DNA from 3 places in the Blautia sp. AM23-13AC genome. Region 1 is predicted to be linked to each of the others. Evidence: predicted binding sites of a transcription regulator. Region 1 holds the regulator's gene; each other region holds the start of a gene.

Region 1 (9,948 bases):
TTTTCACACTGACGTTTTGCTGCAAAGGCGCCTGTGATTCCCGCGAGCACATCGCCGCTTCCCGCCGTCGCAAGCGCACTGCTTCCGCTTGTGTTTATGTAATACTGCTCACGCCCTTCCTCTGCTGTCACGGTTACGGAATCCTTTCGTACACAGCAGGCCTGGTATTTTTCGGCTGCCCTTCCGGCGCTTCCTGCCGGGTCACGCTGGCATTCTGCAATGGTCATGTGCAGCAGCCGTGCAAGCTCTCCTACATGAGGCGTTAAAATTTTTTCTGCCCGGCAGCCCGAAAGAATCTCTGCATCTTCTGCAATCAGGTTCAGCGCATCTGCATCCAGAACAAGAGGAACTTCTGTGTGCTGCACCGTAAAAACGAGCAGTTCTTTTGCCGTCCGGCTTTTGGAAAGTCCCGGTCCCGCAACAACAGCGTCCGCCCAGGCGAGATCCTGCAGCAGGGCTTCTTCCGGAAGCGGCTCATCCTCCTTCCAGAAATCCGCCATTGCTTCCGGCAGGGCACAGAAAAGCGGCGTACGGTTTCTTTCCTCTGTCACAACCTTTACCATGCCGGCACCGGATGCAAGGACTGCCCTGGCACACAAAACAGCGGCTCCGCACATGGCACCGGAACCGGCAAGTACCAGCACCTTTCCGAAGGTTCCCTTATTTCCCATCGGCGTGCGGGTAAGAAACCGGTCCAGATCTTCTTTTTCCACTGAACCGTACCAGGGCGTCTCCTCTTCTCCTGCATCAAAGCCGATTCCGATATCACGGACCAGGACCTCTCCGGCATATCGTTTTCCGGGATCAAAGAGAAGCCCTGGCTTTGCACAGGCAAATGTCACCGTGGCTCTGGCTTTCACCGCCGCATCAAGGACCTCTCCGGTATCCGTGTGGATCCCCGAAGGGATGTCCACGGCAAGAACAGGAACACCGCTTGCGCAGATTGCTTCCACTGCCCTCCGGTACTCCCCTGCCAGCGGACGGGATACGCCAATTCCAAAGATGGCATCTATGATAACAGTATATTCCCGGAAATCCGGATTCTTAACCTCACGGACCCCATAATTTTCCGCAATTTTCTTCTGTGCTCTCATGCCTTCACTGTATTTTTCCGGATTTCCAAGACAGAACAGTTCCGCATCCACCCCTTTCGTCTTTAAAATCCGTGCAATTGCCGCACCGTCCCCTCCATTATTTCCGGGACCGCACACAGCAAGGACTTTTCCTGTATCCCATGTTCCATTTTGAAGCTCCTCCACGCAGGACAGCGCTGCGCGCTCCATCAGTACCAGGGACGGTACCCCCATGGTTTCGATCGTATTGCGGTCTGCCTGCTTCATCTGTGCTGCTGTAAGAATCCGTTTCATCGCTTTTCCTCCTTTTCCTTCCTTATCCGGAAAGTGAACAGAAAAAGTCTCCGGTTTCCCGAAGACTCTCCTGCTTTTGTTTTGGTTTCTTAATTGTTCTTTGGATGCTCCGCCTCATATCTGGTCAGATTGTAGGAGAGACGCATCAGACTTTCGGAAAGATGGACGTTCTCGACGATCACATCTTTCGGAAGTTTTAAGTTTAGATCGGTATGTGCAAAATTCCAGATTGCTTTTACACCGTTGTCCACGAGAATCTCTGCCATCTCTACCGCTTTTGCTTTTGGCAGTGTCAAAGCCGCAATCTCTACATGGTGTTCCTTGATAAATTCCGGAAGCTCGTCCGCCATGCGGATTTCAATTCCGCGCACGGAGATTCCTTTTAATACCGGGTTGACGTCAAAAATACCGACCGTTTTGAATCCGCTTCTTTCAAAGGCCGCATAATTGGCAAGCGCCTGTCCCAGATTTCCGGCTCCGACAAAAATCATATTGTGGACTCTGTCCAGACCTAAGATTTTTCCAATCTCGCTGTACAGATACCGCACGTTATAACCATACCCCTGCTGGCCAAAGCCGCCGAAATTATTTAAGTCCTGGCGAATCTGGGAAGCTGTCACTTTCATCCGCTCGCTCAGCTCACCGGAAGAGATCCGTTCTACTCCGTCCTCCAGCAATTCGCCCAGGTAACGATAATATCTAGGAAGTCTTTTGATAACTGCCCGCGAAATTCCTTTTTCTTCCAAGATAAATTCCTCCTTATTTACACCTGCATATATTCATATTATATATGGTTGATAGAAAATTGTCAAAGATTTCTTGAAATTTTGTGTATTACTCTCTATAATAAGGATGGTGTGTTATGTCAAAATACAGAAATATGTTATCTGGAGGAACCACATGATTCTTGCATGTCAGAATATCTCGAAAGCATTCGGGACAACGGAAATTATCAAAAATGCATCTTTTCATATAGAAGAACGCGAAAAAGCCGCACTGGTCGGCATCAACGGTGCTGGAAAATCGACGCTGTTAAAAATCATCATCGGCGAAATGAGGGCCGATGAGGGAGAGGTCATCCTCTCCAAAGGAAAGACGATGGGCTATCTCGCCCAGCATCAGGATCTGACCGGACACCTTTCCATTTACCAGGAAGTGCTGACCGCGAAACAGAATCTGATCGATATGGAGGAACGCCTCCGTCAGATGGAAAGTGATATGAATACAAAATCCGGTGCAGAGCTGGATGAACTTCTTTCCACCTACACCCGCCTCTCCCATACCTTTGAACTGGAAAACGGATACGCGTACCGCAGTGAAGTCGTCGGTGTTTTAAAAGGTCTTGGCTTTTCCGAGAGCGATTTTGAAAAACAGGTGGACTCCCTCTCCGGCGGTCAGAAGACCCGCGTGGCACTTGGTAAACTGCTGCTTACCAAACCGGACATCATTCTGCTCGACGAGCCGACCAACCACCTCGATATGGACTCGATCTCCTGGCTCGAAACGTATCTTTTAAATTACAGCGGAGCCGTCCTGATCGTCTCCCATGACCGTTACTTTCTCGACCGCGTTGTCACAAAAGTCGTTGAAGTGGACAATAAAAAAGTAACAACTTTTGAGGGAAACTATACCGCCTACAGTCAGAAAAAAGCAATGCTCCGTGAAGCCGCTTACCATGCCTGGGTCAACCAGCAGCAGGAAATCCACCATCAGGAAGAAGTCATTGCAAAGCTGAAATCTTTCAACCGCGAGAAATCCATCAAACGCGCCGAGAGCCGTGAAAAAATGCTGGACAAAATGGATGTGCTGGAAAAGCCGACCGAAGTACGCTCCGATATGCGGATCCGTCTGGAACCGCGCATCACAAGCGGAAACGATGTGCTGACCGTCGAGCACCTCTCCAAAGCCTTCCCGGGACAGACGCTTTTCCAGGATCTGAATTTCGAAATCAAGCGCGGCGAGCGCGTGGCAATCATCGGAAACAACGGAACGGGAAAAACGACGATCTTAAAGATCTTAAACGAAGTCATCCGCCCGGATGCCGGCTCTTTTACACTTGGAAGCCGTGTACAGATCGGTTACTACGATCAGGAGCATCAGGTGCTCCACATGGAAAAGACCATTTTCCAGGAGATTTCCGACGCGTATCCATATCTGACAAACACCGAAATCCGAAATGTGCTGGCCGCCTTCCTGTTTACAAACGACGATGTCTTCCAACCGATTCATACCTTGAGCGGCGGTGAGCGCGGACGAATTTCCCTTGCCAAGCTGATGCTCTCGAACGCCAACTTCCTGATCCTCGACGAGCCGACCAACCACCTCGATATCGTCTCTAAAGAGATTCTGGAAAATGCACTGAAGGACTACACCGGAACGGTGCTATATGTCTCCCACGATCGTTATTTTATTAACCAGACCGCAACCCGGATTCTGGAGCTGACGGGACAGACACTCGTCAACTATATCGGAAATTACGATTACTATCTGGAGAAAAAAGAAGAGCTGACCCGCATCTATGCTCCTGCTGCCGATGCCGCCGCTCCGGAAGAAACAGCGGCTCCTTCCGAAGCCTCCTCCACAAAGCTGGACTGGAAAGCGCAGAAAGAAGAACAGGCACGTCTCCGCAAGAAAGAAAACGAGCTGAAAAAGACGGAGAAACGAATTGAAGAGCTTGAGACACGCGATTCGGAAATTGATGAGGAAATGTCGAAACCGGAAGTCGCAACGAATGTGGCAGAGTGTGTGAAATTAAGCAAAGAGAAAGCAGAGATTGCCGCGGAACTCGAAGAGCTGTATGAAAAATGGGAAGAGCTTGCCGAATAGGCCTGGTTTTCCCCGGAAAAATTCAAAACAGAAAAAGCCGGTCCGGCGCATCCCTTTTTGCGGGAATGCCGGATCGGCTTTCTTTTTTGCTTCGTTTAATTATTTCTCCAGCTCCTCGCGGATGGCCAGGATGAAATCACGGCTGTTTAATACGGTCGGATTTTCCATGGTGGTGATCAGCGCAAGGTCTTTTGTCATTTTTCCACTCTCGATCGTTGCGATCGTTGCTTTTTCCAGACGGTCTGCAAATGCGGAAAGTTCTGCGTTTCCATCCATTTCCCCGCGTTTTCTGAGTGCGCCGGTCCATGCAAAAATGGTGGCCACGGAGTTGGTGGATGTCTCCTCACCTTTTAAGTGACGGTAATAGTGGCGCTGTACGGTTCCGTGCGCAGCCTCGTACTCGTAATATCCGTGCGGGGATACGAGAACAGAAGTCATCATCGCAAGGGAACCGAAGGCGGAGGATACCATGTCGCTCATGACATCGCCGTCGTAGTTCTTGCAGGCCCAGATAAAGCCGCCCTCTGCTTTCATGATGCGGGCAACGGCGTCGTCGATCAGAGTGTAGAAGTAGGTAATGCCTGCTTCTGCAAATTTCTCTTTGTACTCTGCATCGAAGATCTCCTGGAAGATATCCTTGAAGCGGTGATCATACTTCTTGGAAATCGTATCCTTGCTTGCAAACCACAGATCCTGTTTCGTGGACAGTGCGTACTCGAAACAGCTTCTCGCAAAGCTTTCTATGGAGTTATCCAGATTGTGCATGCCCTGAATGACACCGGCGCCGGTGAAGTTGTGGATCAGCTCTCTTGTCTCGGTGCCGTCCTCAGCCGTATAAACCAGCTCTGCTTTTCCCGGTCCCGGAATGCGCATTTCTGCATTTTTATAGACATCTCCGTATGCATGACGGGCAATCGTGATCGGTTTTTTCCAGTTGCGCACGCACGGCTCGATGCCTTTTACGACAATCGGGGTACGGAAAACGGTTCCGTCGAGCATGGCACGGATCGTTCCGTTCGGGCTCTTCCACATTTCTTTCAGATTGTACTCGGTCATACGCGCTGCATTCGGCGTAATGGTGGCACATTTGACTGCTACACCGTATTTCTTGGTAGCGTTTGCGGAATCTACGGTTACCTGATCGTTCGTCTCGTTTCTGTGTTCCAGTCCCAGATCGTAATATTCCGTTTTCAGGTCAATAAACGGGAGAAGCAGCTCATCTTTGATCATTTTCCAGAGAATTCTGGTCATCTCATCTCCATCCATCTCTACCAGAGGAGTGGTCATCTGAATTTTTTCCATAGTAGGCCTCCTTTTTCTATTCACGTTTATTGTATAAAGTATCCTATAGCTTGTCAAGTCAAAATTCGCCTGATTTTTTGGCATTTTCCCATAAATTCACACAATTTTTGCAGGATGAGAGGTGTTTTCCTTCATTTTTCTTTTTTTATGCTGCCGCACAGTGTCTCACAGAAGAGACAGAAAACGGTCTGTTTGAAGCATCCCATGCCCCTGACGGTTGCGCGGAAGGCCAAGGTCTCTCGCCGATTCGCAAAGCAGCATTTTCGCCTGGACATTTGTAAGATCCGGAACCCGTTCAAGTGCCAAAGCCACGGCTCCGGACACCCGCGGTGCCGCCATCGAGGTGCCGCTCTTCACCACATATTCCTTCCTGCTTCTTCCAGGCGCGCAGGAAATGAGACGTTTTCCAGGCGCGACAAGATCCGGTTTGCAGACGCAGTCCCGTGTCGGGCCGCATCCGGAGATTCCTCTTCTTGGCTCCAGCAGATCGCCCGCTCCCACGGTGATCACTTTTCTGCTGTTCCCCGGCGCCGTAATACTGCCCGGAGCGGGCCCCAGATTTCCGGCCGCTGTCACAACAGTGATCCCGTCATCCCAGGCGCGCTCCACCGCCTGTACTAGCAGATCATCCACCGTTTTTTCCTGCTCTGTTGTTCCCACTGAAATATTTAAAATGCGGATATTAAGTCTTATTCGCTCTTTGCACACCCAGTCAATCGCCGCGAGGATATCCTGCTTTCTTCCATTTCCCCTTCGGTCCAGAATCTTCACTACGACAAACCGGCATCCCGGTGCCGCACCCTGGTATTTTCCGCCGGACGCTCTTCCACTTCCGCCAAGGATACCACAGACATGCGTTCCGTGTCCATTGTCATCGTAAGGCGTCTCCCGCCCGTACACAAGATCCCGGAAGGCTACAATCCGGCCGTCAAAATCCATATGGGGAAAAATCCCTGTATCCAGCACGGCGGCTGTAATTCCTTTTCCTGTCAGATTTTCCTGCTCTTTCATCCATAAGCCCCTGTGTATTCTTATCTTATGGTATGCAAAAAAGGCTGCCTTTCGCAAAGAACAGCCTTTTTGTTTTTCTTTTCTATACTTAAAACTGAATCTGCTTTTCCCCTTTCCGTTTCCAGAGAGCTGCTGCAAGCGGGATGCCGCAGAGCTCAGCCAGGACAAAGGCGCCCCATATCAGATTCAGGTTTCCAAATCCTTTGAGAAGAAATGCAAACACCAGCGGCAGAATCGCCTGGCGTGTCATGGATATGTACATACTTTCTTTTCCAAGGGAAAGTCCCTGCAACGCCGCCTGATAGATCAGGCCTGGAATCGAAAGCAGATAGGCCACTGCCAGAATGCGGAGCGCCGGGACTCCAATGCGCATCAGATTGTCCGAGGCATCATATTGTATGTATGGCAATAAAAAACAGGAAGATATCTGCCAAAACCGTTTCGGTAAAGATCTTCCTGTCCTTTTTTCAGAAACTTTTCAAAAACATTACTTCTGCTGCTCCATTCGCTTCAATTCCGGCAGAACCAGAATCAGCATGGTGATAAAGCAGAGACTTCCGCCGATTACGTTTGATACCGGTTCGGCAAGGAAGACACCGTCCGTTCCCATGTGGAGTACGTACGGCATCAGATAGGTGAGCGGTACAACAATGAAGACTTTTCGGAGCAGGGAGAAAAAGATCGCCTGTTTCTTTTTATTCAGAGATTTGAATACGGTCTGTCCAATGTACTGCAGATCCATGAAAATGAATGCTGCAAAGTACTGCTTCAGAGCCGGAACCGCATCTGCGGTCAGTACCGCATCCGAACTGAAAATACCGATCAGCGCATGCGGCGCCAGAACAATCACGCTCCACATCACTGCGGTATAGCCGAGGATCATCGCACTCATGACACACATCGCCTTGCGCACGCGGGCCGGACGGCGTGCACCGTAATTATAGCTCAAAATTGGAGAAGTTCCCTCATTCATTGCATAGATCGGTGTCTCGACGAGCTGACGCACGCTCGATACGATCGTCATAACAGAGATGTAAATATCACCGCCGGTCACAGAAAGTACATTGTTGCAGCAGATCGTGACAAGGCTGTTGGTCAGCTGCATGATAAATCCGGCGGTACCGAGACTGACAATATTTTTCGCATAGCCTGCACACTCAGAAATTTCATCTTTCCGCACAAAGCGCACTTTCAGTTCCGATTTCCGGGTCAGGAAATACAGAACGAACACGGCGGAAAGTGTCTGGGAAATCACAGTTGCAATCGCAGCCCCCTGCACACCAAAACCAAATACAAAGATAAACAGCGGGTCAAGCAGCAGGTTTGCGACCGCTCCGATCGTGACGGAAAGCATGCCAACGGTCGAATAGCCCTGCGCGTTGATGAACGGGTTCATGCCGGTTGCCACCATCGACGGCAAAGTTCCGATCAGATAAATCATCATATAAGGATACGCGTATACCATCGCATCTGCCGATGCACCGAACAGCGACAGCAGTGGACGAGCAAACAAAAAGCCGATCACCATCAGTATGACAGCACAGACACATACCATGGAATACGACGTATTCATAATACGTTCCGCCTTTTTTTGATCATTCTTTCCACTCTCAATCGAAAACAGCGGAGCGCCGCCGCTTCCAAACAAGTTGCTGAATGCTGTGATGATAACGATCAGCGGAAAGCACAGACCGACTGCACCGAGTGCCGCCGTTCCTACCTCCGGGATCCGCGCGATGTAGACGCGGTCTACAATATTGTACAGCAGACTCAAAATCTGAGCAACCAGCATCGGGAGCGCTGCCCCGAAGATGTTTCCGGTTACGGTTCCATGTTCGAAATCAATTCGTTTCATTTGTTCCCTCATTCCCTTCTTTTTCACTTGCTTTTCAGTATAGCATGGCGTATTCTATATGTAAATTATTGTTTTTATATTGAAATTGAATAATTTTTATATAGTTTTTTCAGGAGGATTTTTATGGAACTTCGACAACTCGAATACTTCCGCGCCATCGTGGACGCGGGAACCATCAGCGGGGCGGCACGGGTGCTGCATATGACACAGCCGCCGTTAAGTTATCAGATCAAAATGCTGGAGGAAGAGCTTCAGGTGCCTCTTCTCATCCGCGGTACAAAGAAAATCACCCTGACCGAGGCAGGAAAAACACTGTATGAACAGGCAGGAACGCTTCTGATGCTTGCGGATCTCACCAGGCGCGAAGTCGTAAAATCCAGTCAGTCTGCGACACTCCACATCGGCATGACGCCATCCACCGTTTCGCTGCTCGCCGACTATCTCCTGCGATTTTCCCGGAAATACCCGCACATCCATTTTGATGTCCACGAGGGTTCTACCTTTGCTTTAAAAGACCAGCTCGAAAATCACATGGTGGATCTCACCACGCTCCGCACGCCAATCGTTTTAAATGGTTGCGAGACGAAGACCCTTTTAAAAGAGAGCATCACCGCCATGGCACTCCCTTCTCACCCGCTTTTTGCCGGGCGTGAAACCCTTTCGCTTACGGAACTTGCCGAGCAGCCGCTGATTCTGTCGAACCGCTACCGGAAATACATGCTCTCCGCTTTCGAGCAGGCGGGTCTGTTCTGCGATATCTATCTCACCTGCGAGGACGCCCGCACGGCAATGACAATGGCAGAAAAAGGCCTTGGCATCGCTCTTCTGCCGGCCTCCATGCTGAATCTTACCCATAAATTAAAGGCCTGCACCATCACAGATGCAGACCTTACAACCGAAATCCTGCTTGCCTGGCGCAAGGGGCGCCTTCCGTCTGAACTTCGGGCTTTTCTGGAATTGTGGGATGAAAATGACTCCCTCAATAATCAAATTCATGTTCCCCAACCGTAATCGTCTGCGTCAGTTTTTCATTCAGATACGGTTTACGAATCTCAATTAGATTCAGAACGGTGTAACCACGCTTTCCCAAAAATTCAATCATCCTGTGGTTATTGGGATGGACATAGTTGTAAACCGTATCGTTTCCATAAGAAGCTGCAATTTCTTCTGCCTTGCCATGCAGTGCGGCAGCAACTCCCTGCCGGCGGTACTCTTCTCTGACAAAGATGGATTCCACCCACACCACCTCGCTCTCAATACGACAGACAACATAACCTGCGTATTCGCCATGCACCGTGGCGGCAAACACTGGAAATCCTGCTAAAAGGTATTCCTTCATTTCTTCCCGTCCGTCTTCCACGTTCGGTTTTGATGCAATTCCTTTATAGGAACGCAGTTCTACTCGAAACAGCGCAACCATTTCTGCAAGGGCATCGTTTACCTGCCTGATTTCTACCAGTTCTATTTTTTTCATGGTTTCTCTCTCCTGCCACTGTCGTTCTTTTTCCTATTTGCAATTCGTCTCGCTGCTCATATCCGTGATCGAAGTATATCAGGCTTCTTTTCTCTTGCGAAACAAATATTCAT
Region 2 (9,948 bases), on a different contig from region 1:
TGTTACGGCTGCCGGTAAAATTTCCATGTTCTGCTGCTGCCCGTTCGACGCGCTCGGCTCCACTATGGCGACGTATGCCGGACAGAACGTCGGTGCGAAGAAGATGGATCGTGTCAACACCGGTATTTTGACAAGTTCCATTATTGGAAGCGTGTATTCCGTGGTCATTTTAGGAGTTATGTTTCTGTGGTCCCGCCAGATTTCGCTTCTCTTTGTAGATGCATCCGAGACGGTCATCCTCGACCAGGCGCGTCAGATGCTGCTGATCAACATGGTATTTTACATTCCGCTGACCCTTGTCAATGTCGTACGCTTTACCGTGCAGGGCATGGGCTTCAGCAAATTTGCAATCCTTGCCGGCGTCTGCGAGATGATCGGCCGTTCGGTGGTAGCCTTTTTCCTGGTTCCGTATTTTGGTTACACCGCAGTCTGCTTCGCAAGCCCGGTGGCATGGATTCTCGCCGATCTGTTTCTCGTTCCGGCGTACCTGTACTGCGCAAAAACGCTTCGTTCTCTTTTTGAGAAAAATGCGCAGATGATGTAAGCCGTGCCGCAAGATGGACAAGCTGTTTCAATTCTGGTATAATGGAGCCTGGATTTTAGGAAAGCTGAAAAAGAATCCCATAGAAGAGAGGAAGATATCCTATGAAACAGTCGGTATTAGAATATAAGAAACTTCTGGAGCAGGAAGGCCTTCTGGTGGAATTTGCAGAGCCGGAAGGAAAAGAAGGAGAGGACAGACCCGTTACCCTCGTAACGTATTTTTCGGGCGGAGCGGATCAGGGAACGCTGTTTCTCTGCAAAGGAGCTGCATTCAAAGAGGCATACTTAAAAGACGCCGTAAACCGCGGTGCTGTTGCCTATGTAAGTGAAAAAAAATACGAAGCGGGAAAAGAAATTCCGGCGCTCATCGTCAACGATGCCAGAAAAGCACAGTTTGTGCTGGGTGAGGCGTTTTACGATTATCCGGCAAAGTCGCTGCATGTCACGGCGCTGACCGGAACAAAAGGAAAGACAACGACAGCCTACTACCTGCAGTCGATGCTCGATGCCTGCCTGAAAAAACAGGGCGGAAACGGATGTGCACTGTTAAGTTCGATTGAATATTACGACGGAAAGACGAGAGAAGCATCAACGCTCACCACGCCGGAATCCCTGGAGCTGTGCCGTCATATGCGCAATGCCGTAGATGCAGGCCTTTCCCATATGGTGATGGAAGTATCCTCCCAGGCGCTCAAATACGAGAGAGTCGGAAACACGCATTTTGATACCGCCATTTTCCTGAACATCTCCAAGGACCACATCAGCCCGACGGAGCACAAGGATTTTGATGATTATTTCCAGTCGAAATTAAAGATCTTCGACCGCTGCACCTGCGCCTGCGTGAACCTGGACAGCGACCATATCGGGGAAATCCTGAAAGCTGCGGCAAAATGTGAGCGCGTCGTTACGTTTGGATCGAAAGAAAATGCTGTAATCCGCGTGAGTGATATCAAGCCGGGCAGAGGAAAATTCTATTTCCATGTGGCAGGACCGGATTTCTCGGAAGATTTTACCCTGCCGGTGCACGGAGCCTTCAATGTGGAGAATGCCGTAGCTGCCATTGCGGCTGCCTGGTCGATGGGAATCCCGGTTTCGCTGATCAAGGAAAGCCTCCTTGGCGTCACCGTTCCGGGAAGGATGGAGACGTATGAGAGCAGCGCGGGCGAGGTCACGGCGATCGTGGATTTCGCGCACAATGGCCTGAGTTTTGAAAAAATGTTTGATACCGTAGCACTCGAATATCCGGGGAGCCGCGTAAGCGTTGTGTTCGGAACCCCGGGCGGAAAAGCATTCAACCGCAGAAAAGATATGGGTGAGATTTCCGGAAAACGGGCGGACCGGATTTTCCTCGTACCGGATGATCCGGGAAACGAAGATCCGCAGGCGATCTGTGAGGAGATCGGCGGGTACATAGCAAAGGAAGGTGCATCCTTCCAGATCCGCATGGACCGCGGAGCAGCAATCCGGGAGGCGATTCTTGGCGCCGTACCGGGAGAGGTTGTTCTGATCCTTGGAAAAGGCGCGGACGTGACGATGCACGTCGGAAACGGAAATGTGCCGTACCGGTCAGATGCCGTCTATGCAAAAGAGGCGCTTGCCGAATATGGAAATGCATTTGCCGAAGCGGCAACGGCTCGTGAAACAGAAGAATAGAAGCAAAAACAGAAAAAACAGAGCAAAAAAGACACGGAACAGAAAAATCCGTGTCTTTTTTGCGTCTGGCGGCAGCAGAAATGAAAATCAGACAGGAAATTTGGCGGATACATCCTACAAAATGTAGAAAAGAAGGACAGAAACTAGCCCGTATGACGAAAAGTTGTTAAAAATATAACGAACGAAAGTTAGACTTGTGAAACTAAACACAGAAAGCAAAAACCCGGGAACCATGCGGAAAAAGACGAATTCTGCGGGATGAAGGACAAAGCTGTAAGTTTTTGGAAAGAATTCTTGTGAAAAAGAACAAAAAATGGTATAATTGTATTGAAATATATCCAGAACACCCCTTCTGGAAGCGTACGGGCTCAGTGAGAAAAAAGATTTCACGAAAATGCTCGAAAAAAACACTTGTTAAATTCTTGTCATAGTGCTATGATAAGGAAAGTGAAAAATTTATCAATCACAAAAACCAACTAGGGGTATTTTAGAAAGGAGTATTTATGAGCAGCAAGATTACCATCATTGGAGCTGGAAGCGTTGGATCTACGATCGCCTATACACTGTCGAACGAAGACATCGCGTCTGAGATTGTTCTCATCGATATTAACAAGAAAAAAGTAGAGGGAGAGGTTATGGATATCGCGCAGGGTACCTGCTTCCGCGATCCGGTCTCCATCATCGCAGGTGAGTATGAGGATGCCAAGGACTCTGATATCGTAATTATTACTTCCGGTATTGCAAGAAAGCCTGGCCAGACCCGTATTGAGCTGACCCAGACCAACGTAAACATCTTAAAATCCATCACACCGGAAATCGTAAAAGCGGCTCCGAATGCCATCTACATCATTGTAAGCAACCCGGTTGATATCATGACCTACGTGTTTACAAAGATCTCCGGACTTCCGGAAAACCAGATCCTTGGTTCTGGTACCATGCTGGATTCCGCGAGACTTCGCTGCGGACTGTCTGAACACCTCAACATTGCCCAGAAAAACATCCACGCTTACGTATTCGGTGAGCACGGCGATACTTCCTTCATTCCGTGGAGCGGCGCTTACGTTTCCGGTGTCAGTCTGGACGAGTACTACGAGACCGTAGAAAAAATGGGCAGGAACGTAACCAAGATCGACAAAGATGCTATGCTGGAGTACGTAAGAACTTCCGGCGGACAGGTTATTGCAAACAAAGGAGCTACTTTCTATGCAGTATCTGTTGCAGTATGCAAACTGGTAGCAACCATTCTTTCTTCTTCCGATTCTGTAGCAACCGTATCTTCCATGATGCACGGTGAGTACGGCATCGAGGATGTATGCTTAAGCACACTGACCCTCGTTGGACCGAAAGGCGTACAGGGCAAGATTCCGATGCGTATGACAAAAGAGGAAGTAGAAAAACTCAAAGCAAGTGCCGACGCATTAAAAGCAGTTATCGCACAGATCGAGCACTAAGAGCGGGCAATAAGCTCAAAACATAAAATTTATGGCAGTGGCAGAAAGTGCGAAAGAGCGGTATCTCCCACTGCCTTAACGTGCGCCTGAAGAAATTTTCCGCCGGGTGTACATAAAAAGAGTACCGGAAACTTTTCCGGTGCCGGACAGAAGATACCGCAGGAAAAATGGAAACCAACAGGAGCAAGTAAGAAAGGAGCAATTCCATGACCTACAGTTATTTTCCGGGCTGTACGCTGAAGAACAAAGCAAAAGATCTGGATCATTATGCCAGAGAGTGCGCAAAAGTTCTGGGATTTGAACTGGAAGAAATTGAAAACTGGCAGTGCTGCGGAGCTGTGTATCCACAGGCATCCGATGAAATCGCCACAAAACTTTCTTCGGTTCGCGCCTTAGCAGACGCCAAAGAAAAAGGACAGGATCTGATCACAGTCTGTTCCGCCTGTCATCACGTGATCAAACGCGTAAACGATGACATGGCGAATGTAGAAGACATTCAGACAAAAGTAAACAACTACATGGCTCTTTCCGAGCCATATCTTGGCGAAACGAAAGTACTTCATTATCTGGAAGTGCTGCGTGACGTCGTTGGATTTGACAAGATCAAAGAGAAAGTGGTAAACCCATTAAAAGGAAGAAAAATCGGCGCATATTACGGCTGTATGCTGCTTCGTCCGAGCACCACAATGCAGTTTGACGATCCGGAAAATCCGACAATCATTGAAGACTTTATCAAGGCCCTTGGCGCGACACCGGTCGTATATCCGATGAGAAATGAGTGCTGCGGCGGCTACATATCCCTCAAAGAAAAGAAAATGGCATCCAACATGGTAGACCAGATCATGGTATCCGCATCCTACAAAGGAGCAGAAGAACTGATCACTGCATGTCCGCTTTGCATGTACAACCTGCGCAATAACGGAACAAAAGAAGGTCTTCCGGTTACCTACTTTACCGAGCTTCTTGCAGAAGCACTCGGCATCAAAGAGGAGGTGCAGGCATGAAAATTGCAACATCCGATGAAATCCGTGCCATCGCCGGTGTGGATACCAGAAAATGTATGAAATGCGGTAAATGTTCCGCATCCTGTCCTGCTTATAACGAAATGGACATCCGTCCGCATCAGTTCGTATCCTATGTACAGAACGGCGATGTGGAAGCACTGATGAACTCCAAGTCCATCTGGAAATGCCTCTCCTGCTTCGCATGCGTAGAGCGCTGTCCAAGAGACGTAAAACCTGCCAAACTGATCGAGGCAGTCCGTCTTTCTGTCATCCGCCAGAAAGGTGAGAATTATCTCTCCCCGGATGAAATTCCGGCACTTCTGGACGATGAGACTCCGCAGCAGCTGCTGATGAGTGCATTCCGTAAATATAGAAAGTAAAAAACAACCCATCCACAGAAAGGTGAGAGAAAAGTGCAAAGAATAGGAGTATTTGTCTGCCACTGCGGTACAAATATTGCGGCTACCGTTGATGTTAAAAAAGTTGTTGATGTCATCAGCAAAGAGCCGGGTGTTGTACATGCAGAGGATTATCAGTATATGTGTTCCGAAACAGGTCAGCAGAAAGTGATCGATGCCATTCAGAACGAGCATCTGACCGGCGTTGTTATCTGTTCCTGCTCTCCTCGTATGCATGAAGGAACGTTCCGCAAAGCAGCAGAAAAAGCGGGTCTGAACCCGTATCAGCTGGAGATTGCAAACATTCGTGAGCAGTGTTCCTGGATTCATAAAGATATGGAAGAGGCTACCGAGAAGGCCGTGATCCTGGCCCGTGCAGCCGTTGCAAAAGTTATGCTGGACACCCCGCTTACCCCGGGCGAGAGCCGCGTTGTAAAACGTGCGCTGGTGATCGGAGGCGGTATCGCAGGTATTCAGACAGCACTGGATATCGCAGATGCAGGCTATGAAGTAGATATCGTAGAGAAGACCCCGAGTATCGGCGGAAGAATGTCCCAGCTCGATAAAACATTCCCAACCCTTGACTGTTCTTCCTGTATCCTGACTCCTCGTATGGGAGAGGTAAACGCCCATGAGAAGATCAATATCTATACCTACAGTGAAGTAGAGAGCGTTGGCGGATTTGTCGGTGATTTCAAAGTAGATATCCGCAAAAAAGCAAGATACGTAGATATGGACAAATGTACCGGATGTGGTCTCTGCCAGGAGAAATGTCCATCTAAGAAAAACTTAAGTGAGTTCAACCGCGGACTGTCCACACGTACTGCAATTTACACACCGTTCGCACAGGCAGTTCCGAATGTACCGGTCATTGATACTGCAAACTGTATCCATTTCAAAACCGGAAAATGCGGTATCTGTTCCAAAGTCTGCGCAGCAGGTGCAGTAAATTACGATCAGAAAGATGAAGTAATTACAAGAGAGTACGGTGCTATCGTTGTTGCAACCGGTTTTGATACCATCAATCTGGATAAGTTTGATGAATATTATTACAACCAGAGCAAAGACGTTATTACCTCTCTTGAAATGGAACGTCTGATGAACGCTGCCGGCCCGACAGGCGGTAAAGTAGTACGTCTTTCCAATGGCGAGCATCCGAAGGATATCGTATTTATCCAGTGCGTTGGCTCCCGTGACGTAACCTGCAGAGGAAAGAGCTATTGCTCCAAGATCTGCTGTATGTACACCGCAAAACAGGCCATGCTGGTGCGTGACCATTATCCGGATGTCAATGTACATGTCTTCTACATTGATGTTCGTACCCCGGGTAAGAACTTCGATGAGTTCTATCGCCGTGCAGTAGAAGAGTTTAGCGTAGATTATATCAAGGGTCAGGTAGGAAAAGTATCTGAGGCTCCGAACGGACGTCTTCTGGTACAGGGATCCGACCTTCTGGACAACCGTCAGATCAAGATGGAAGCAGACCTTGTTGTCCTTGCAACGGCAATCGAGCCGAGTAAAGATGCAAGAAAACTGGCTACCATGCTGACTGCAAGTATGGATACCAACGACTTCTTTACCGAGGCACACGCAAAACTGCGTCCGGTAGAGTCTCCGACCGCAGGAGTTTTCCTCTCCGGTGTATGCCAGGGACCGAAAGATATTCCGGAAACCGTTGCACAGGCCGGAGCAGCTGCTGTCAAAGTAGTCGGACTGCTTGCAAAAGACAAACTGACCACCAACCCGTGTACAGCAGAATCCAATCCGCTGTTCTGTAACGGATGTGCATCCTGTGAAAAAGTCTGCCCATACGGCGCGATTTCTTACGAAGATCGTCAGGTCAACGACCACGGAATCCGCGAAACCAGACATGTGGCAGTCGTTAACGGCGCACTTTGCCATGGATGTGGTGCATGTACCGTTGCATGTCCGTCCGGTGCTATGGACCTGAAAGGATTCTCCAATAGACAAATTCTCGCGGAGGTAGATGCAATATGCCGATAGATAACAACGAAAACAAAGAATTTAAGCCAGTCATCGTGGCATTCTGCTGCAACTGGTGCTCCTACGCAGGAGCAGACCTGGCAGGTTCCAGCCGTCTTTCCTATCCGGCAGACGTAAAGATCATCCGTGTTCCATGTTCCTGCCGTGTTAATCCGCTTTTTATCTTAAGAGCTTTCCAGAAGGGTGCTGACGGAGTCATCCTCTGCGGATGCCATCCGGGAGACTGCCATTACAGCACAGGAAACTATTATGCAAGAAGACGTATGACCCTGCTGTTCTCCATGCTCGACTATCTTGGAGTTGAAAACGGACGTACCCGTGTGGAATGGGTATCCGCCGCAGAAGGTGTGAAATTCTCCCAGACCATGAACGAGTTCATTGAGCAGGTGAGAAGTCTTGGTAAAAATGTCAGATTGGAGGATTTACGATGCAAGAAAAATTAGTATCACGCGCAAAAGAGCTTCTGTCTGACGGTACCGTAGTCCGCGTTCTTGGCTGGAGAAAAGGCGATACAGATTTCAGCGCAGAGCCTGCATTTTTTGAAAGTGCCGAGAGTCTTGACGAATTTACCTATGACGGATTCTGTGGTGCCAACTTAAGCAAATACATGATTAAAGCATCAAAAGAAGAAGGAAAAACACTCGTTTTCTTAAAACCGTGCGATACCTACAGCTTTAATCAGTTAATCAAAGAGCATCGTGTGGACCGCGAGAAAACCTATATCGTTGGTGTAGGATGTGACGGAAAACTCGATATCGAGAAAATCCGTGAAGCAGGCTGCAAGGGTATTACCGCTGTAACAGAGGACGGCGATACCATCAAAGTTGCAACGGTTTATGGTGTCAAAGAGCTGAAAAGAGAGGATGTCATCCTCGAGAGATGTAAGGCCTGCAAGGGTGGAAAACATGTAGCATACGACGAGCTCGCAGAAGGCTGTGACGAGGAAAAACCGGCAAAAGAAGGCCGTTTCGAACTGGTTGAAAAGCTTGAGGCAATGGCTCCGGAAGAACGGTTCGCATTCTGGCAGAATGAGCTTTCCCGCTGTATCCGCTGTAATGCATGCCGCAACGTATGTCCGGCCTGCAGCTGTATCAAATGCGTATTTGACAATGATCGTTACGATACTGCACAGAAAGCAAACACTACGACATTTGAGGAGCAGATGTTCCACATCATCCGTGCATTCCACGTTGCCGGACGCTGCACGGACTGCGGCGAGTGTTCCCGCGTATGTCCGCAGCATATTCCGCTGCACCTTCTGAATCGTAAATTCATCAAAGATATCGATGAGTTCTACGGAGAGTATCAGGCAGGAGAAGACACTGACAGCCGTGCACCGCTCACCAACTTCACACAGGAAGATGTAGAGCCAAGTATCGTCAAGGAAAGGGGTTAAGGGATGTATCAGATTAGCAGAGAAAAAATGCCGGAGCTCCTTGCCGCTGTTGCAAAGGAGATGGATCTTTTCCTTCCGGTACAAAACAATGGAATTACCAATTTCGGTTTCTGGACCGAGGACGCGAAAGTGGATCTCGATACCTTAAAAACCGTAAAATCCCCAAAAGACGCCTTTTTCCCGCAGAGTGAAGTTCTTTACTCCTGCTATCAGAAGGCAAACAAGACCAGCATCGAGCCGGCAGCATTAAAAGATGCGCCGTTCGCTATTTTCGGCGTTCGTCCATGCGATGTCCGCGCTTTCGATGTTCTGGACCGCGTATTCTTAAGCGAGCCGGCTGACGTTTACTATGCAGCAAGAAGAGAGCACGGCATTGTGGTTTCTCTTGCATGTCATGAGCCGGAAGACAGCTGCTTCTGCAAGACCTTCGGTATCGATGCGGCAGAACCGCAGGCTGATGTTGCGATGTGGCAGGTAGCTGACGGTTATGCATGGGAAGCAAAAACCGAAAAGGGTGAGAAGCTGACAGAGCTTGTGAAAGAATACCTTACCGAGCAGGATCTTGCAAAAGAGGTTGAGGCTGAAAAAGAAGCCATCCGTACCCTGATCGACAAGATGCCAAACAGCAATCTCTCCCTCGAGGGATGGGGCGTAGGCAAGACAAAAGAGCGTTTCGATGATCCGAAATGGAAAGAGCTTTCCGATGCCTGCTTAGGCTGCGGAACCTGTACGTTCTCCTGTCCGACCTGCCAGTGCTATGATATCAAGGATTTCAATACAGGAAACGGTGTACAGCGTTACCGTTGCTGGGATTCCTGTATGTACTCTGACTTTACGATGATGGCAGCAGGAAACAACCGTACCACACAGATGCAGCGTTTCCGTCAGCGTTTCATGCACAAGCTGGTTTACTTCCCGGACAACAACGATGGAATGTATTCCTGCGTCGGATGCGGACGCTGCGTAGAGAAATGCCCGCAGTCGCTGAATATCGTAAAAGTCATCAAACGCATGGGAGGTACCAAGTAAATGTGCAATTGTAGTTGTGGAAGCGAAGAAAAGAAAAACGCTTTGCTGCCGCAGGTCGGTATCATCACAGATATCCGCCGCGAAACACCGGACGTAAAGACATTCCGTATCGTTCGTCCGGACGGCACCAAGCTGTTTGAACATATGCCGGGCCAGTGCGCAATGCTCTGCGTGCCGGGCGTTGGAGAGGCGCTGTTTTCCATTACATCCTCCCCGACAAACAAAGAGTACCAGGAGTTCTCCATCAAGGAGTGCGGTACTTTAACAAACTATCTTCATAATATGTCCGTAGGAGATGAAATCCTGGTTCGTGGACCGTACGGAAATCATTTCCCGGTAGAAACTGTATTAAAAGGACAGGACCTGCTGTTCATCGCCGGTGGTATCGGACTTGCTCCGCTGCGTTCCGTGATCAATTACGTACTGGACAATCGTGACAACTACGGTACCGTAGATATCGTTTACGGTTC
Region 3 (9,948 bases), 260 kb from region 1:
TTTCCACATTGCGCACGAGAATTTTTTTCAGCTCCACACGCGCTCCCAGCTTCGGAAGCATTTCCTCCTGCTGGCTTTTCAGCACTTTGTACACACCGGTACCGACGGTGCCAAGACCCAGCATTCCGATTTTAATTACTCTTTCCTCTGCCATACTCATCTCTCCCTCTTATTTCAGGGATACGATGCATTCAATTTCTACTTTTGCTGCTTTTGGAAGAGCGGCAACTGCTACACAGGAACGAGCCGGTTTGGACTCGCCAAAGAAAGCACCGTATACTTCATTTACCTTGGCAAAATCGTTCATATCGGTCAGGAAAATGGTTGTTTTCATCACTTTCGTGCGGTCAGTTCCTGCTGCTGTCATGATTGCGTCCAGATTCTTTAAAGAGAGGGTTGCCTGCTCTTCTACGGTTTCCGGGATCACGCTGCCATGCTCTACATCAAAGCCAAGCTGTCCGGAAATAAATAAAAGGCCGTTGTCTGCGACTGCCTGTACATAAGGTCCGATTGCTGCCGGTGCTTTTTCTGTATTAATGATTTCTCTTGCCATAATCATATTCTCCTTTATGCTTTCTTTCGCGTCGTCTGATTTGCCGCGTTTTTTCCCTCTATCATGCGGTTTTTCCGACACTTTTGTCGTTCCCATCATATCACATGTGGGAGATGTCCGCAAGTGCGAAAAAGCCGCTCCCGGACACAAGAAAAGTTCAGAATCGTTCATTTCACATATCCAAATTCTATTAATTCATGTATGAACGCACTCCGTCTAGGATATCTTTTGTGATATGTCGACATAACAGCAATCACTTGTTTCTTTGATAACTGTTCTGTAAGTTCGTCTGATTTTCTTAAAAAAGCCGGTAAATTCATTTGCCTTTTCCAATCAAATCATCAATCCTATTTCATTTTATCCGTCAATATCCATTTTCCTTTTCGATTAGACCCCTCACGGATAACTTTACCTTCATGCTGCATTTTTGTAAGCATACGCTTAATCGTTGCCGTAGAAACTGCAAGCGCTTTTGCTAATTCTTTCTGAGTCAGTTCCGGATTTTTATAAATCATTTCTGACAATTGAATTTCAAGGTCATCTTTGGGATCATGATTGGGGTCATTGGGATCTCGATCGAGGTCAACAGGCTCATGATTGAGATTATCGGGCTCACGATTGAGATCATTTGACCCATGATTGAGGTCATGATCTCGATTTTTGACCTCAATGACCTCATTCTGGCCGCGATAAAGATTGATGCGGAAAGCTACTTCCATATCAATAAATTCCGGTTCACGCAATCCGTATTCCTGCATAGCCTGCATAAGTTTCGGAATACCACTTCCCCATGCTTCCACAAGGTTCATATAGGCAAAAGCATTGGCAAGCGAACGATTTCGGATTTTTGAAAATCCTTCCTTCATCAACTCAATCGTTACGCCAGGAAGCAGTCCACCAGGAGATGTGATCTCCAAGCGATCATCATAAATTGCCACCTGAATATTAGAATTCTGAATGTAACTGCAATTCATAACTGCATTAACGATCAACTCACGGATACTATCCGGCGGCAGTTCATAAATATCCTGTCGATATACTCCTTCCAGCCGACATCCCATACGAATATTTCTAAGGACAAACTGCACCGCTTCCTCTACTTGCTTCCAAAGCGGTCCTTCATAATTACGTCGATCCAAAAAGACAGCTCGCGTCGTTCCCTTAAACACAGCGCACTGTATCATGGAACGGAGTCCACCTTGTCCCGTTAAATAAATATACGCATTTGTCGGATAGATTTTTTCATTCTCATCTTTTTTCAAAATTCCCCAACTGAGCAAAACATTTTTCGTTACATCTTTAACTGCTGATCGCTGAAGATTGGATTTGCAGTTGGCAATAGCAACTTCCTTCATTTGTTCACAGAGACTTTTAATATCTTCATCGGTCACTTCTATATCTCTGCGGATTATTGAATCAAAAGAGCGGGCATCGCATTCATAATATAATTCTCTTGACATATCACGGTCAGCAGGGCGTGTTGTTCCAGAAACTCGAATATATACGCCATTCTCCAGCCCCTCTGCCTTAATATAATATGGTTTCCGACGTCCCGTCCTGATTTCTGCAACAATTACAGGTTTATCATTTATATTTTGCAAATAAACATCCGGGATAATTGTAGGTTCACAACTGTCAGAAATAGCATTCGTAATCGCATCAATCTCCCGAAAAACTTTATCCTCCGGAATGCCAACAACTTCTCTTGTTTTATCGTCAATACCAAATATAATCCTCCCACCTTTTCCGTTAGCGAAAGCAACAACCGTTTTCATATATTTCATGCTCTTGTCTGGACGTTGTACTTTGAATTCAACGTTCTTGGATTCTCCAGCAAGGATTTCTTCTATTGTCATCCGATCACCTCCATGATTAAGTTTTGTCCATGATGACTCTATTATTTTGCTTTTTGCTTCCAATGTGGTTCCATTCATTTATGACTATTTTCCGTATGGTGCTTCAGATTCTGCCGCCATCAACACTGTTTCCTGATCGCTCAGATCGTATGTCACGGCTTTATGCTCTGGCTCATTAAAGGAATACGAACCACCGATACCGAAATATTTTTCAAAAAACGTTTTCAGTTTTTCAATGACTCTCTGTTTTTTCTTGGCTCTTCCGCCACCACCAAAACGAGAAATTGGCGGCATGATTTTATCTATATCCGTTCCCGCTGTTTTGATCTCTCCGTCCCGAAACGCATTCTCTATGAACTTTCGTGTGTCTTTCGGCTTCAATTTTTCTTCCACAATAATTACATTAAGATCATAATCACGCTGTTCCACAACAAATTCATGCCACTCATCCATAACATCGTCCACATCATTGATTCCTGCAATAAAGGTTTCAATAAGCTGTTTCTTGCTGCGCAGCTCCGGGCTGGCATCAATCGCTTTATTGATGGTTATCAGCACTTCCTTATCTTCACAGTGGGTATCATGATACTTCTTTACAAGCATCAGAATATAATCAATGTTGATTTCTACCTGCCGGATCAATTCAATTTCAAACACCACATCATCTGTAATATCCGTACTTTCCCGGCGTTTCCGTTTCCACTCGTCACGCAAATCCTGATAACGTCCAATGTAGTCTTGCAAATTGCGCTCAGAAATCAGCTCATTCCCCTTAAATTCGTCAAAGGAAAGCAGAAGGTTTCTCATACGAAGAATAGCACCAAACAAAGCAATAAAATCCTTCTGGTTCTGCTCTCCGACAATCTGCGGTTCTGACAGCGGAAACTTATGATTCAATTCCTCCATCAGATCCACATACCCTGGCATTGGCTTACCATCTACGGATTCATATCCGTAATAGTAATCCTTAAAGCTCTGCAGCAAAACAATGCCCCCGGCATTCTTATCCCCAAACAAGGAAATGGCACTATCTACTCGCTTCTGCAGATTTCTGAAACATACAATATTTCCAAAGGTCTTGATAGAATTCAGAATACGGTTTGTACGGGAAAACGCCTGTATCAGTCCGTGCATTTTCAGATTTTTATCTACCCACAGCGTATTCATAGTCGTCGCATCAAAACCGGTAAGAAACATATTGACTACGATCAGAATGTCCAATTCCTTATTCTTCATGCGAAGCGACACATCTTTATAATAATTCTGGAATTTATCACTTGAGGTATCGTAGTTCGTATGGAACATTTTGTTATAATCCTTGATTACTTCTTCCAGAAACTCTCTGGACGGCTGGTCGACAGATATAAAACAAGCATATCACGAAAACGTGAATTTTTCAATCCGCGCAAAAAATCACTCCGCTTCAAAACACAGAAACGAAGTGATTTCTTTTTGCACAAACTGGCACTCTCTATAGCTAAATCAAGGGTTATATGTTGCATAAAAAACAGCAAAACGCCACCAAACACCTCACCTTCAGCATTTCTGCCGAATTCACCGTGTTTGGTGGCGTTTTAGCCCGTTTTATTGATTGATTTCGTACAAAATCAATTATTTATTGTAGTTTACGATAGCTCCGAAATCTGGTTTCAGGGATGCTCCGCCTACCAGGCCGCCGTCGATGTTCTCCTGTGCGAACAGTTCCGGTGCAGTTTTTGCGTTTACAGAGCCGCCGTACTGGATACGGATAGCTGCTGCTGTTGCATCATCATAGATTTCAGCGATGCACTCGCGGATGCCTTTGCAAACTTCCTCAGCCTGCTCTGTTGTAGCAGTTTTGCCGGTTCCGATTGCCCAGATTGGCTCGTAAGCGATAACGGCTGTTTTTGCCTGATCTGCTGTTACATTCAGGAATCCAACCTTTACCTGCTGACGGATGAAATCCATCGTTACACCCTGCTCTCTCTGCTCCAGAGTTTCTCCGCAGCACATGATCGGGGTGATGCCGTGCTCGAAAGCTTTCAGCATTTTTTTGTTTACGGTCTCGCTGGTCTCTGCGAAGTATTCTCTTCTCTCAGAGTGGCCAAGTACAACGTATTTCACGCCAGCGTCTGTCAGCATAGCCGGGGAGATTTCGCCTGTGAAAGCACCTTTCTCCTCAAAATACATATTTTCAGCACCAATCTGGATGTTGGAGCCTTTTGCAGCCTCTACAACCGGGATGATATCGATGGCCGGTACGCAGAAAACAACGTCAACGTCGTCATTTGCTACCAGTGGTTTTAATGTATTGACTAATTCTACTGCCTCGCTCGGAGTCATGTTCATTTTCCAGTTTCCGGCGATAATTTTCTTTCTTGCCATGATCGTTTGATCTCCTTAGTTTTGAATATAAATTCTTATTTGTCGTTTGCTGCTGCAACGCCCGGCAGTTCTTTTCCTTCCAGGAACTCCAGGGAAGCGCCGCCGCCAGTGGAGATATGAGTCATCTTATCGCCATATCCAAGCTGGTTTACAGCTGCTGCGGAATCTCCGCCGCCGATGATCGTAACTGCATCTGTTTCAGCCAGTGCTGCTGCAACTGCTTTGGTTCCTGCTGCAAAATTCGGCATCTCGAAGCATCCCATCGGTCCGTTCCATACAACGGTTTTAGCAGTTTTAACAGCATCAGCGAACAGTTTTGCAGTTTCCGGTCCGATATCCAGACCTTCCCAGCCATCCGGAATCTGTCCGGCCGGAACAACCTGTGTATTTGCGTCGTTTGAGAATGCATCTGCAACAACGTTGTCTACCGGAAGAAGCAGTTTCACGCCTTTTGCTGCTGCTTTTTCTTTCATTTTGTTTGCATAATCCAGATAATCCATCTCAAGCAGAGAATCACCAACGGTGCCGCCTGCTGCTTTTGCGAAGGTATAAGCCATACCACCGCCGATGATCAGGACATCAACTTTATCGATCAGGTTGTCGATAACAGAAATCTTGCTGGATACTTTGGATCCACCAAGGATGGCAACAAACGGACGCTCCGGATTGTTGACAGCATTTCCAAGGAATGCGATCTCTTTCTCCATCAGGTAACCAACAACAGCAGTGTCAACATATTTGGTAACACCAACATTGGAGCAATGAGCACGGTGTGCGGTTCCGAATGCATCGTTTACGAATACGTCACACAGGGAAGCCAGTTCTTTGCTGAACTCCTCACCGTTTTTGGTCTCTTCTGCACGGTAACGGGTGTTCTCCAGAAGGATTACATCTCCGTCTTTCATAGCCTCAACAGCTGCTTTTGCGTTCGGTCCTACAACCTCAGGATCTGCTGCAAATTTAACTTCCTGTCCAAGAAGCTCGGAAAGGCGAACTGCAACCGGTGCAAGAGAAAGCTCTGGTTTTGGTTCTCCTTTCGGTTTTCCAAGATGAGAGCAGAGAATTACTTTTCCGCCGTCAGCGATCAGTTTTTTGATCGTTGGAAGAGCTGCTACCAGACGGTTCTCATCTGTGATTTTTCCATCGATCAGCGGAACGTTGAAGTCACATCTTACAAGGACTCTTTTTCCTTTTACGTTGATATCATCTACGGTTTTTTTGTTTAACATGGGCGTTTCCCTCCATATATCCAACTGCATCTGCCGCGCCGTTTCTTTGTTTTTGCGGCATCGCGGTCCTTATTTAAAAATGCAGTTTATAATTTTTGCACACGGAAAAGGGCTGTTTTTGTGCCGTATTTTTCCGCCGCATTCGCAAAAAGGGCCCGGTCCTTAACAGACCGGACCCTTTGGGCTCTGAAATTTTGCCGTTCAGTTTGTTAAATTATGCTAACTCGCTGAAGTATTTGATGGTACGAACCATCTGGCTTGTGTAGGAGTTCTCGTTATCATACCAAGAAACAACCTGTACCTCTGTTGTTCCGTTGTCCAGCGGAAGAACCATAGTCTGAGTTGCATCGAACAGAGAACCATATCTCATACCAACGATGTCGCTGGATACGATTTCATCTGTGTTGTATCCGAAGGACTCGGTTGCAGATGCTTTCATTTTTGCGTTGATCTCGTCAACAGTTACAGTTCCTTCTACAACTGCTGTAAGGATTGTGGTAGAACCGGTTGGGGTTGGAACACGCTGTGCAGAACCGATCAGTTTGCCGTTCAGTTCCGGAATAACAAGGCCGATTGCTTTTGCAGCACCGGTGCTGTTTGGAACGATGTTAACTGCAGCTGCACGGGATCTTCTCAGATCGCCTTTTCTCTGCGGTCCGTCCAGAGTCATCTGATCTCCAGTGTAAGCATGGATAGTAACCATGATACCGGATTTGATCGGAGCCAGTTCGTTCAGAGCTTTTGCCATAGGTGCAAGGCAGTTTGTGGTGCAGGATGCAGCGGAGATGATGTTATCGTCTGCTGTCAGGGTCTCATGGTTTACATTGTAAACGATGGTCGGAAGGTCGTTACCAGCCGGAGCGGAGATAACTACTTTACGAGCGCCTGCATTGATGTGTGCCTGAGCTTTTGCTTTGGAGGTGTAGAATCCGGAGCACTCCAGAACTACGTCTACGCCAAGCTCTCCCCATGGGCAGTTGTTAGCATCCGGGAAAGCATAGATTTTGATGTTTTTGCCATCTACTGTGATGGAATCTTCATCGGATGTTACGGTATCAGCCAGAGCATATTTTCCCTGAGAAGAGTCATATTTTAACAGATGAGCTAACATCTTCGGGGATGTTAAATCGTTGATTGCTACTACTTCATAACCTTCTGCTCCAAACATCTGTCTGAATGCAAGACGTCCGATACGGCCAAAACCATTGATTGCTACTTTTACTGCCATGATTTTCAATTCCTCCTAAAAAGTGAATTTTAATTTTGAGTCTCTGTACTTTGTTAAAGAAACATCAACCTTATCTGTATAATACCTAATTTCGTCGGAAAATTCAAGTTCTATTTTCAAGAAAATACGAAATTATTTCTAAAATTTGTGAAGAAGCCGGATGCCAATCCGTATTTCTGCAAAATTTCGAAAGATCCGTCTATTGCAGAAAGAGCCGGAATCCAGCCTTTCTGGGGCTTTTTCCGGCTTTTCCTGCGTGTTTTCTATTGGATCGGCAGATATTCCGGCTTTTTCTCTTTAAACCGCACGTAGTACCGGAATCCGGCTTCCTGCGCGATAGCTGACGCGTCCGCGAAATGAAACGCTATATGTTCCGGTTTGTGGGCATCGGCACCGAAGGTGATCTTTTCGCCGCCCAGTTCCCGGTATCTTCTGATGACATCCGGCGTCGGATTCGGCACGCCAAGGCCTGCCTTGTAGCCGCCGGTGTTGATTTCCAGCGCGATATCGTACTGAATCAGCTCTTTTAAAATGGTATCGATCTCGTCCGCAAATGCGCGGTAGCTGTAATCTTTTCCCTTTTCTCTGCAGTAGCGTACCACATAATCCAGATGACCAAGCGTCTGGAAATTGTGGAAGAACCGGATATTTTCTGCTGTAGCCCGAAAATACGCCCGGTACAGCTCTTCTGCTGTCCAGTCCAGGAAAGCATCCTCATAATAGGGGTCTTTTCCGTCAATGACATGCATGGAGCCGATCACATAGTCGAACGGCCACGCATTTACATACTCTTCCATCCGTTCTTTTAAGTGGAGCTGCAGTCCCAGTTCCACGCCGAATCGGATATCGATTTTGTCGCGGTATTTTTCCTGCAGTTCCCGGATTTTTGCCGCATATGCCGGTGTATCGAGCTGGAACTCGCCGGTACTGTAATCCATATCGTAGTGATCCGTCAGGCAGATTGCCGGAAGTCCCAGCTCGACTGCCCGTTTTACCATCTCTTCTGTTGGTGCTTCGCTGTCACTTGAAAAGAAACTGTGCATATGACAGTCCGCTATTTTCATCTTTCGGCCTCCGTAATCGTTCCGCCTCCGCCGACACAGCCGTCCACGTAGAAGACAACAGCCTGTCCCGGTGTCGGAGCACGCACGCCGTCCGGGAAGGTACAGGTAATCTCATCTTCCCCGGTCCGTTTGATCACGCACGGGGAGCCTTTGTGCCCGTACCGGATTTTTGCGGTGCAGGAGAGCTCTTCTCCAAGTTCCAGCGGCGGAATTGCCATATAGTTTACTTTGTTTGCTTTTACTACTTTTGCGAAAACCTCTTCATTTTCGCCGACCACAACCTCGTTCGTCTCCGGACGGATTTCCAGTACGAACACGCGGTGTCCCATCGGAAGGCCGAGTCCGCGGCGCTGTCCTACGGTGTAATGGGTAATCCCCTCATGGGTACCGAGGATTTCACCCTTTGTATTCACGAAATTGCCTTTCGGTGCCACGATTCCTGTCTCGTTCCGGATAAAGGAAGCGTAATCCTGATCCGGCACGAAGCAGATTTCCTGGGAATCCTTCTTTTTTGCTACCGGAAGACCGATTTTTGCTGCAATCTCACGAATCTGATCTTTTGTGTAGTCTCCGACCGGCATCAGCGTATGCGAAAGCTGCTCCTGGGTCAGATTATACAGTGCATACGTCTGGTCTTTTGCCGCTGTTACCGAATTTGCAATCGCATACCGTCCATTGGCAAGCTGTTCGATTCTTGCATAATGTCCGGTCGCAATGTAGTCCGCTCCAATGGAAAGACTGCGCTGAAGCAACGCTTCCCATTTCACATAGCGGTTGCAGGCGATACACGGGTTCGGTGTTCTGCCGCAGAGATATTCGTTCGTGAAATAGTCCATGACGTTCTCACGGAACTCTTTTTTGAAGTTCATGACATAATACGGAATGTCCAGCACCTGTGCCACGCGCCTTGCATCATCAACAGCAGAAAGGCCGCAACAGCCCCCGTTTTCCTCCTGGACTGTCTCGGCCTCATCCTGCCAGATCTGCATGGTCACCCCGATGACATCGTATCCTGCTTTTTTCAGGAGATACGCTGCCACCGAGGAATCTACGCCGCCGGACATTCCAACGACTACTTTCTTTTTTCCCATACTTAGTATTCTTCCTCTTCCTCGCCCTCGCTGATATCAGACTTCGGTTTTGCAAGACCTTCGATCTTGATGTGGTGTTTCTCTGCGTAATCCCAGAGTGCAGCGTGAATTGCTTCTTCTGCAAGCAGAGAACAGTGAACTTTGACCGGCGGAAGTCCGTCGAGTGCTTCCATAACGGCTTTGTTGGTTACTTCCAGAGCTTCCTGGATGGTTTTTCCTTTTACCAGCTCGGTTGCCATACTGCTGGTTGCAACTGCGGCGCCGCAGCCGAAGGTTTTGAATTTGCAGTCCTGAATGATTCCGTTATCGTCGATGTCAAGATACATTCTCATGATATCGCCGCATTTTGCATTTCCAACGGTACCTACACCGCTTGCGTTCTCAATTTCTCCTACATTTCTCGGATGCTGGAAATGATCCATTACTTTTTCACTGTACATTGTTATTCTTCCTCCTGAACTATTTCAAAGCAGTCCTCCTCCGGCACAGCTTTTACCTGAATTTTTCTGTACCGGCTTTCTGGATGGACTGTCTTATTTTTTTTTAACTTATTTACCCTGCTG

Evidence for each region. The regulator Rex, encoded in region 1, represses fermentation and respiration genes when NADH is low (regulators of the CRP and FNR family bind a similar motif). The targets are predictions, from matches to a motif close to ATTGTTAANTANTTAACAAT.
Region 2: the regulator Rex is predicted to act here: its motif matches at 2,607-2,626, upstream of DW642_RS02895 (L-lactate dehydrogenase).
Region 3: the regulator Rex is predicted to act here: its motif matches at 7,280-7,299, upstream of gap (type I glyceraldehyde-3-phosphate dehydrogenase).

The regions. Positions count from the first base shown of each region.
Region 1 covers NZ_QTUL01000001.1:157,105-167,052, forward strand. Annotated here, with positions in the region: gene DW642_RS00725 (bifunctional ADP-dependent NAD(P)H-hydrate dehydratase/NAD(P)H-hydrate epimerase) at 1-1,367, opposite strand, end outside; gene DW642_RS00730 (redox-sensing transcriptional repressor Rex) at 1,457-2,113, opposite strand; gene DW642_RS00735 (ABC-F family ATP-binding cassette domain-containing protein) at 2,268-4,193, shown strand; gene DW642_RS00740 (NADP-dependent isocitrate dehydrogenase) at 4,293-5,495, opposite strand; gene DW642_RS00745 (S8 family peptidase) at 5,661-6,506, opposite strand; gene DW642_RS00750 (hypothetical protein) at 6,595-6,879, opposite strand; gene DW642_RS00755 (MATE family efflux transporter) at 6,994-8,361, opposite strand; gene DW642_RS00760 (LysR family transcriptional regulator) at 8,485-9,372, shown strand; gene DW642_RS00765 (GNAT family N-acetyltransferase) at 9,341-9,835, opposite strand; gene DW642_RS00770 (M28 family metallopeptidase) at 9,914-9,948, opposite strand, start outside.
Region 2 covers NZ_QTUL01000002.1:82,232-92,179, reverse strand. Annotated here, with positions in the region: gene DW642_RS02905 (MATE family efflux transporter) at 1-544, shown strand, start outside; gene DW642_RS02900 (Mur ligase family protein) at 646-2,196, shown strand; gene DW642_RS02895 (L-lactate dehydrogenase) at 2,700-3,647, shown strand; gene DW642_RS02890 (CoB--CoM heterodisulfide reductase iron-sulfur subunit B family protein) at 3,854-4,651, shown strand; gene DW642_RS02885 (4Fe-4S dicluster domain-containing protein) at 4,648-5,031, shown strand; gene DW642_RS02880 (CoB--CoM heterodisulfide reductase iron-sulfur subunit A family protein) at 5,065-7,053, shown strand; gene DW642_RS02875 (hydrogenase iron-sulfur subunit) at 7,044-7,496, shown strand; gene DW642_RS02870 (4Fe-4S dicluster domain-containing protein) at 7,481-8,449, shown strand; gene DW642_RS02865 (4Fe-4S dicluster domain-containing protein) at 8,453-9,478, shown strand; gene DW642_RS02860 (FAD/NAD(P)-binding protein) at 9,479-9,948, shown strand, end outside.
Region 3 covers NZ_QTUL01000001.1:421,128-431,075, forward strand. Annotated here, with positions in the region: gene DW642_RS01910 (homoserine dehydrogenase) at 1-154, opposite strand, end outside; gene DW642_RS01915 (RidA family protein) at 170-553, opposite strand; gene DW642_RS01920 (ATP-binding protein) at 901-2,409, opposite strand; gene DW642_RS01925 (type I restriction endonuclease subunit R, EcoR124 family) at 2,494-3,774, opposite strand; gene tpiA (triose-phosphate isomerase) at 4,021-4,773, opposite strand; gene DW642_RS01935 (phosphoglycerate kinase) at 4,809-6,002, opposite strand; gene gap (type I glyceraldehyde-3-phosphate dehydrogenase) at 6,217-7,230, opposite strand; gene DW642_RS01945 (histidinol-phosphatase HisJ family protein) at 7,494-8,294, opposite strand; gene mnmA (tRNA 2-thiouridine(34) synthase MnmA) at 8,291-9,385, opposite strand; gene nifU (Fe-S cluster assembly scaffold protein NifU) at 9,388-9,825, opposite strand; gene nifS (cysteine desulfurase NifS) at 9,934-9,948, opposite strand, start outside.